Regions from separate parts of the Serratia sarumanii genome, predicted to be linked through region 2. Evidence: predicted binding sites of a transcription regulator. Region 2 holds the regulator's gene; the other holds the start of a gene.
The links. The regulator LexA, encoded in region 2, represses DNA repair genes until DNA is damaged. The targets are predictions, from matches to a motif close to TNCTGTATGTACATACAGNA.

Region 1: the regulator LexA is predicted to act here: its motif matches at 1,988-2,007, upstream of umuD (translesion error-prone DNA polymerase V autoproteolytic subunit).

The regions. Positions count from the first base shown of each region.
Region 1 covers NZ_CP124751.1:5,868-10,342, forward strand. The annotation lists gene SSARUM_RS24070 (acyltransferase family protein) at 1-215, opposite strand, end outside; gene umuC (translesion error-prone DNA polymerase V subunit UmuC) at 292-1,554, opposite strand; gene umuD (translesion error-prone DNA polymerase V autoproteolytic subunit) at 1,557-1,973, opposite strand; gene SSARUM_RS24085 (SOS response-associated peptidase family protein) at 2,171-2,857, opposite strand; gene SSARUM_RS24090 (DUF6685 family protein) at 3,167-4,162, shown strand; gene SSARUM_RS24095 (STM2901 family protein) at 4,260-4,475, shown strand, end outside.
Region 2 covers NZ_CP124750.1:4,557,137-4,561,611, reverse strand. The annotation lists gene plsB (glycerol-3-phosphate 1-O-acyltransferase PlsB) at 1-1,123, opposite strand, end outside; gene SSARUM_RS21615 (diacylglycerol kinase) at 1,272-1,640, shown strand; gene lexA (transcriptional repressor LexA) at 1,743-2,351, shown strand; gene dinF (MATE family efflux transporter DinF) at 2,454-3,791, shown strand; gene SSARUM_RS21600 (CsbD family protein) at 4,107-4,316, shown strand; gene zur (zinc uptake transcriptional repressor Zur) at 4,419-4,475, opposite strand, start outside.

The DNA of each region.
Region 1 (4,475 bases), on a different replicon from region 2:
AGTCGCCAAATTCTACGAGTATAAAAATCACTTAAATTAAATTTTTGGTCATTAGTTCCGTCTAAAATTATTTTGGATATCAAATATCCCGATATGACGAAAAATACATCAACACCGATGAATCCTGCAGGGAATTGGCTTAGTCCCGCATGAAAAAAAATGACTAAAGCGACAGCTATAGCTCGTAAGCCGTCAATATCACTACGGTACTTCATTTTTAACCTCAAAGTTGTTTTTTTCGTTTATATTATAATTTAATTCCGAGGTCAGATAAATATACAAGTTTACATTTTAAATTATTTTGGCAATCGGTATATCGCTTAATCGTGTGGTGTAGGAGGGAGAGAGTAATTCGCGGCGCATCTTCCAGGTTTTACTTATCCCTTGGCCGGCAAACCAGACTTTCCCCAGCCCGGAGTGATTTATGCCATCGACGGCTTTCATCAATTGTTCGCTACCGGCGCGCGGTGGATGTTCGTCGAAGAGATCGATCTGGCCGGGTTTGTCACAGAAATCGTTAAGCATGATGCCCGCTTTTTGATAGCGAAAACCGTCACGCCAGATCGCATCGAGGGCTTTCACAGCCGCCGCAACAATGTCGCGGGTGTCTTGCGTGGCCAACATGAGCTGGACGCTGTGGCTGTTGGCATAATAAGGCTCATGAGGTGCAAATGGGCTGGTTCGTGCAAACACTGAAATGTGCCGGCAGTATTGCCTCTCTCGGCGGAGTTTCTCGGCGGCCCGCTCGGCGTATTGGCACACCGCCTGGCGCATGTCCTGCAGCTGCGTGACGCGCTGGCCAAATGACCGGCTGACGATGATCTGCTGCTTTGCCGGCAGCGCATCGATCGAGATACACGGCACACCGTTTAGTTCACGCACGGTGCGCTCGAGCACAACCCCGAACGTCCTGCGTATCAACGCCTGGTTGCTGTCGGCAAGCTGCAGTGCAGTCGTGATCCCCATCGCAGCCAGCTTTTTGGTCAACTGGCGCCCACATCCCCACACTTCGCTGACCGGCACCAGCGCCATCAACCGTCGTTGCCGATCGCGGTTTGTCAGATCAACCACACCGCCGGTAGCCGGCCAGGTTTTTGCGGCGTGATTAGCCAGCTTTGCAAGGGTCATCGACTGCGCAATTCCAATGCCACAGCTGAGGCCTGTCTGCTGTAGAACGGTATTACGCACACGGTGGCCGTAGTCTTCGAATGACTCTGTGGCATCGATGCCGGCAACGTGAAGAAATGCCTCGTCGATGCTATAGATCGTCATCGCCGGCGCGAGGGATTCTAAAATCGTCATGCAGCGTGCCGACATGTCGCCGTACAAGGCATAATTGCTTGAAAAGACAGTTACGTTTTGATTTTTAATGATTTCTCTGGCCTGAAAAAACGGCATGCCACGTTTCAGGCCGAGCTTTTTTCCCTCGCGGTTGATTGCCACCAGGGCGCCGTCGTTGTTCGAAAGAACAGCCACTGGACGCCCTTTAAGATCCGGACGGAAAACCTGTTCGCAGGCGCAGTACATCGAATTGACGTCAGCCAAGAGAAACATGGTCACCTCACGAACGAGTGCAGGGCATGGATCACTACCCCGAAAATTTCCAGCGTTTCGGGATAAATAGGACTGTAGGCGGGATTCATCGGCGCCAGGCAAACCTTGGGCGTAAGCAGCAGCCGCTTGACGGTAAACTCACCGTCGACCGCGGCGATCACGATGCTGCCATGCACGGGTTTTTCAGCCCGATCTACGATCAGCAAATCTCCTGACAGTATGCCGCCATCGCTCATTGACTCACCCGTTGCGCGGATGAAATACGTGGCGGCCGGGTGTCTAATAAAATCATTTAAATCAATGGATTGCTCTATGTAATCGTCGGCAGGGCTGGGGAAACCTGCCGGGCATGGTGTCCCGTATAGCGGGAGTTTGACCGGTTGACCTGGTGAAAAAAAGTACAATTCTCTGGCATTCATAATAGTAATAATTTATCTGTATATATATACAGTAAATCATAAACGAAACGTGCGCACACGCAAGCCTGAAACCGGGTCTCGTAGCGAGATCCGACGTAATATAATAATTTTCTGAGTGATTTTTTTCTGCAGCTTTTGGCGTTCCTCATGTGTGCTTGCACACATGATATCCACCAAAACTGTGGATAACGCGCAGTTCAGACCGTTGGTGTATCAATGGCCAGGATGAGTGAGGGATTGTCATTGCGAACGGCGCCCACAGCCGGCGAGACCGGTTGCCAGCTGAAATCCTCCGCTTGCAGGCTGTACACGTCAGCATGCATATGGCCAGAGGGCGGAACTAAGCTGGTATCGAGCCAGTCGCGCGCGGCAGCGGGTGGCAGCACCAGAGGACGTCGATCATGAATATCCGCCAGGCCGGCATGACTGGCGGCCGTGATAATGATAAAGCTGCCGCTGCCGTCGCTGGCTGCTACGTACAGCGCCGCAAAGAACAACGGCTGGCAAACGGCGCCACGGATAAAATAGGGCTGCTTCAGCCGTGGATTCTCCGTCGACTTTTTCCATTCGTACCAGCCCGATGCCGGCACCAGCGCGCGGCCATGCTTCCAGAGCGGGGCGAACATCCGGCTGTGCTCCGCGGTTTCAACGCGGGCATTGATGAGCGGTGGTTTTCCCTGTTCACGCCACCATTCCGGTGCATAGCCCCAGTTGACCAGCGTCAGCTGCAGCTGGTCATCGTGGTGATGAAACACCGACACTGGCGTGCCGGGGGCGACGTTATACCGTGCATGCCAGTCGCCGGCGGTGCTAACCGGCGTATCAAGCGCCAGGGCGGTGAGAAATTCGTCTCGGCAATGGAATTGTGCAAAACGGCCGCACATTGCGCCTCCTGACTTAAATAAACTAAGTGTAGAAAATTATTATAAACCTTGCACAATATATATAAATTCAACTCGATTATTATGATAGTATTATAAATACTGTATTTTATGGGTTTGGTTTTTATTCCATGATTAGAAATTTATTTTTCATCTCTATTTTCTTTGTCTTTGTGGCGTTCCTTGCGTCCATTGGTGGCTATTGGATGGTTTCGGGACTGGCTTTTATTAATTTATTTATTTGCTTGATTTTTATATTTATATTCTATGTGGTAAGGTTTTATAGATATAGAGGGGTGAGATGAAGAAACTATGAGTGATGATCCGGGAAGAAGTAAATTTGTCGATCTGCCGGCAGATGCCAGACCTTCTTTCTGGCGCAGCATAGCTGGCAGGGTATACGAAGGGATTATGCATTCTCTGGGACGGCCTGCCCGCCTGGAGAATGCGATTGCTTCCGGGCAGCTTATTCCCTGTCCGCTCATCGCCCCTGTCGACACGTTCTGGACACGGTCTGTGGTTTACTGGCAGGACTGGATGTCTTCACCTTTGCCATCATTCCATTCTAGCCCTTGGACGATCGACTACCGCAAACTGGGCTACCAGCGCGAACTCGAAAGTCATTCACTTGCTGTTCCCGAGCTTCAGCAGCTGATTAGCAAAGAAGATGTCCCTCATTTTACATGCGACATCACGGATATCCGGGGAATGTCGGCATCGAAATCTATGGAGCATGATATCCGGGACATTGATGAATTTCCCATCCTAAGATGCCGTGAACTGGCTGAACCCGTGACTAAAGAGTACTTGTGGAAAAATATGAGTCACAGGGAATTACGGCTCGACCGGATGCGATTTGCTGAATATCTGTGGGCAGAGCGGAGGCTCTACTGGCTGAACGAAGGTGGCTCACACCATTTTGGCGCTGCACGCTATCAGGCATGCCGCCTGGGCATTGCGGTTCCACTTACCGGCAGACTCTGTCGCTACAGTGTTAACGCGAGGATGGCCTCCGCTTTACGTCAGCAATGGCACCTGTTTGCTATTCCGGCAGACGAACTCTTCTGCAGCTTTTTAGATGCCATGAATGCTTTTGAATGCCCATTTGGTAATTCAGATTTGCCGCGTCACATGCATGATGCGGACAAATCAGGTATAGCTCTCAAACTCGTCTGGCTTGATCGTAGCCACCCCAGAGCCAATGCTGTTGCTGATGTACTTTCCGCCGCGGGTTTCCCTGATTTCGGTAAACAGTTGAAGCTGCTGGCGACCCAGACGGCTGAAACAATATCCCGAGAAGTAAATTAAACCTGTTCCTGGTCTTACCTCCCTGTTCATCCTTTGAACATTGATAACTTTTCTACCATTGGCTATGTTACGAACATATTTAGCCAAGGAAACGGGTATGGATACTGTTGAAGAGTTAGGTGGCACCTATTTTTACGCTGGAATGGAGCGCCTTGGCGCTGGTGAGCTGTTCTTCTGGGTTTTTGTGGATAAAACCATGCAGCAGCTGGGCGTCGGTGATGTGGGGGCTGTAGCGGCCATCGTCTCAGGCATGGCTATTTTACCGACCAGGCAGAAACCTGCCGGAGCCAAAAAGGGAACATCACTCGCCAGT
Region 2 (4,475 bases):
GGGTGAACAGCTCGCCGAGGTATTCGCGGAACACCGTCGAGTACAGCTTGTTGCCCTTGAAGGTGCGGCGGATGAAGAACGCGCCCAGGCGACGGAAGATCGGGCCGGCCGGCCAGAAGTTGAGGTTGATGCCGGCGGCGATGTGCGGCGGCACCAGGCCCTGGTGATACAGCACGTAGGACAGCAGCAGATAGTCCATGTGGCTGCGGTGGCAGGGCACGTAGACGATCTCGTGGCCGTCCTGCGCCAGCTGGCGCACGCGCTCGGCGTTGGTGACGTTGATGCCTTGATACAGCCGGTTCCAGGTCCAGCTCAGCACGCGGTCGGACAGGCGCACGGTTTCGTAGGAGAAATCGGCGGCGATCTCTTCCATCAGCGCGATGGCGTTTTGCTGGGCCTTCTCGTGTGAGATCTTCTTGCTGCGCGCTTCGTCCTCGACCGCTTTTTCGATCGCTTTGGACGCCAACAGCTTGTTAAACAGATCCTGACGGGCCGGCAGGCTCGGGCCCACTGCGGCCAGGCGCTGACGCGAGAAGTGCATGCGCGCCACGCGCGCCAGTTTCTGCGCGATGGTTTTATCCGTTCCGTGTTCGGTGGCCATGCGGCGCAGCGAAACGGTGTTGGAGAAACGCACGAAGCTGTCGCGGCCGAGCCACAGCACGGCGAAGAATTTCTGCACGCCGTTCAACAGACGCAGGTGCGGCGTACCGTGGCCTTCGCGGCCCGGCGAGCGGCCGAACATCACCGAAACCGGCAGCATCTGAATGTCGAGATCCGGATTGCTGCGATGCAGATCCAGATAGTCGTGGAACAGCTTTACCGACTCTTCTTTCGGGGTGTAATAGCGGAACACGCGCGGGCCGTCGTGAATGAACACGTAGCTCGGCAGCACGGTGCCGTCGATCTCCAGCGAGTTGAGCGGATCGGGCAGATCCTGCGCCAGGCACTGGGTGCGCAGCGTCAGCAAATCCGCCTTGGAATTGTAAGGTAAAACATACAAAATCGGCCGTGAGGGATCCAACCCTAGCTCGGTAACCGGATCTGAAGGGATGACCTTACTTCTTACCAACAATTTAAGTGGTAAATTCAATATTTTATAATAAATTTTACGCCAACCTGACATAACAACGTGAAGCCTCTTGTTAGCAATGCGCCGCAAGCATACCAGAAACCGGGTAGCAGATCTGTGGTGTTCGAAAACCGAGAGCCGTCAGCGCGGACTGTTCTAGACTCTTTTTATTATGACCGACCTCTGAGAAAGGCACGAAAACATGGCAAACCAAGCAACCGGACTGACCCGCATCATCAAGGCCGCCGGCTATTCCTATAAAGGGCTTTCCGCCGCCTGGCAGCACGAAGCGGCGTTCCGCCAGGAACTGGTGGTCACCCTCCTGGCTATCATACTGGCTGTCTGGCTGGATGTGGGTGCGATAGCGCGCATTTTATTGATCGGATCGGTAGCGCTGGTGATGATCGTCGAGATCCTGAACAGCGCGATCGAGGCGGTGGTGGATCGCATCGGCAGCGAACATCACGAGCTGTCCGGCCGAGCCAAGGACATGGGATCGGCGGCGGTGTCGCTGGCGATCGTGCTGGCGCTGTTCGTTTGGGGCACGGTCTTATGGCAGCACTTCGGCTGACGAAAAGCGCCTACTGACTGATTTTTATTTAATCTTCGGTTCCCAATCCGCGCTTACCTGTATATACTCACAGCAAGACTGTATAAACAAACAGGGGGCGGAATGAAAGCACTAACTACCAGACAGCAAGAGGTCTACGACCTGATTCGCGAGCACATTTCGCAAACGGGCATGCCGCCAACGCGTGCCGAGATCGCGATGCGTCTGGGGTTCCGTTCGCCTAACGCCGCCGAAGAACACCTGAAGGCGCTGGCACGCAAAGGCGTGATCGAAATCGTCTCCGGTGCTTCGCGCGGTATCCGCCTGCTGATGGAAGAAGAAGAGGGTCTGCCGCTGATCGGCCGCGTCGCCGCCGGCGAGCCGCTGCTGGCGCAGCAGCACATCGAAGGGCACTACCAGGTGGATCCTTCCCTGTTTAAACCGAGCGCCGATTTCCTGCTGCGGGTGAACGGCATGTCGATGCGCGACATCGGCATTCTGGATGGCGATCTGCTGGCGGTGCACAAAACGCAAGACGTGCGCAATGGCCAGGTCGTGGTGGCGCGCATCGAAGACGAAGTGACGGTCAAGCGCCTGAAAAAGCACGGCAACGTGGTTGAACTGCTGCCAGAGAACAACGAATTCCAACCTATCGTGGTCGATCTGCGTCAGCAGAATTTCACTATCGAAGGGCTGGCGGTCGGCGTGATCCGCAACGGCGACTGGATTTAATCGTCGCACCCTCAGTGCCGCCTCCTTGTATCAATCGCCCCTGTTCTGGGGCGTTTTTGTTTCTGACCTTGCCATTCGCCACCGCTACGGGAACTTCTCATCATGCGCTTGATTTCCGCCTTTACCAGCGACACCGATAAAGCTCTGTGGCGCCTGGCCCTGCCGATGATTTTCTCCAATATTACCGTGCCGCTGCTCGGGCTGGTGGACACCGCGGTGATCGGCCACCTCGACAGCCCGATCTATCTGGGGGGCGTCGCGATCGGCGCGGTGGCGACCAGCTTCCTGTTCATGCTGCTGTTGTTCCTGCGCATGAGCACCACCGGCCTGGCGGCGCAGGCGCTGGGGGCACAGAACCCGCAGGCGCTGGCGCGCGCCTTTATGCAACCGCTGCTGTTGGCGCTGCTGGCCGGAGCGGCGATCGTCCTGCTGCGTTATCCGCTGATCGAACTGGCGCTGCGGATCGTCGGTGGCGATGGCGAAGTGCTGGAACAGGCGCGGCGTTTTCTTGAGATCCGCTGGCTCAGCGCCCCGGCGGCGCTGGCCAATCTGGTGCTGCTGGGCTGGCTGCTCGGCGTGCAGTACGTGCGGGCGCCGGTGATCCTGCTGATCGTCGGCAACCTGCTGAATATCGTACTGGATATCTGGCTGGTGATGGGCCTGGGCTGGAACGTGCGAGGGGCGGCGGCGGCCACCGCCATCGCCGAATACGCCACGCTGTTGCTCGGCCTGTGGCTGGCGTGGCGGGTGATGCGCCTGCGCGGTATTACCCTGCCGATGCTGCGCCAGGCTTGGCGCGGCGATCTGCGTCGCCTGCTGGCGCTCAACCGCGACATCATGCTGCGTTCACTGTTGCTGCAACTGTGCTTTGCGTCGCTGACCATTTTCGGCGCTCGCCTGGGGAGCGAGGTGGTGGCGGTCAATGCGGTATTGATGAATCTGCTGACGTTCACCGCCTATGCGCTCGACGGCTTCGCTTATGCGGTGGAGGCCCATTCAGGCCACGCCTACGGCGCCCGGGACGATAGCCAACTGCGTAAGGTGTGGCACGCGGCCTGCAGGCAGGCGGGGCTGGTCGCGTTGGCCTTCGGCCTGGCGTATGCCGTTACCGGCCAGCAGATCGTGGCGGCGTTGACCTCCTTGCCGGAGCTGCGTGCGTTGGCTGCCCATTATTTACCGTGGCAGGTCATTCTGCCGCTGGTCGGGGTGTGGTGCTATTTGCTGGACGGCATGTTTATCGGCGCCACGCGCGGCGCCGAGATGCGTAACAGCATGGCGGTGGCTGCGGCAGGGTATGGTCTGACGCTGTTCAGCGTGCCGCTGCTTGGCAACCACGGGCTTTGGCTGGCGCTGGCGGTGTTTCTGACGTTGCGCGGCGTGGCGTTGGGCTGGATTTGGCACCGCCACCAGGTGCGCGGCAGCTGGTTTACCGCACATTAATCCGGGCGTTCTGTTGGGGTAATGGTTAGTTTTTCTTATGTTTTTTGTCATGTTTGCTTACATGTTTTCAGCCTGGTCCCGTTCGCGTTAGTTCGTTGTTTGCTGGCGTTTTTTGTTTTTATTTTGTCAGTTAATGGTTTTTTGTTCTGTGTTTTGGCTTTTTTATTTCCATGTTTAACTAGAATGAATCATGTGGCTGGTAAATGAAGGGGAACGGTGCTCCTTAAGGTGAAGGGAGCATCAGCCAGAAAAATTTCTGGTTAACCCCGGCCGGCGACAGGGATCACTGATTCACCACAGGTTAACGGAGAGACTATGAATAAAGATCAAGCCGACGGTAACTGGAAGCAGCTGAAAGGCAAAGTGAAGGAAAAATGGGGCAAGCTGACCGATGACGATCTGACGGTCATCGAAGGGAAACGCGAACAGCTGGTCGGCAAAATCCAGGAGCGCTACGGTTACCAGAAAGAGGCGGCCGAGAAAGAGGTGAAAGCCTGGGAAGAACACACCAAACACCGCTGGTAATTTGCAGGGCCGCCATTGAAGGCGGCTTGCCCAGCGCAGGCCGGCGTCGCTCTCATCCTCTGGCGCCCCGGCCGCAGGTACAGGGAGGTACCTGACTTCGTCTTACTTCTTCTTGATGGCGATGCTGTGATCGTGTTCGGCGCAGTCATGCTTGCTGTC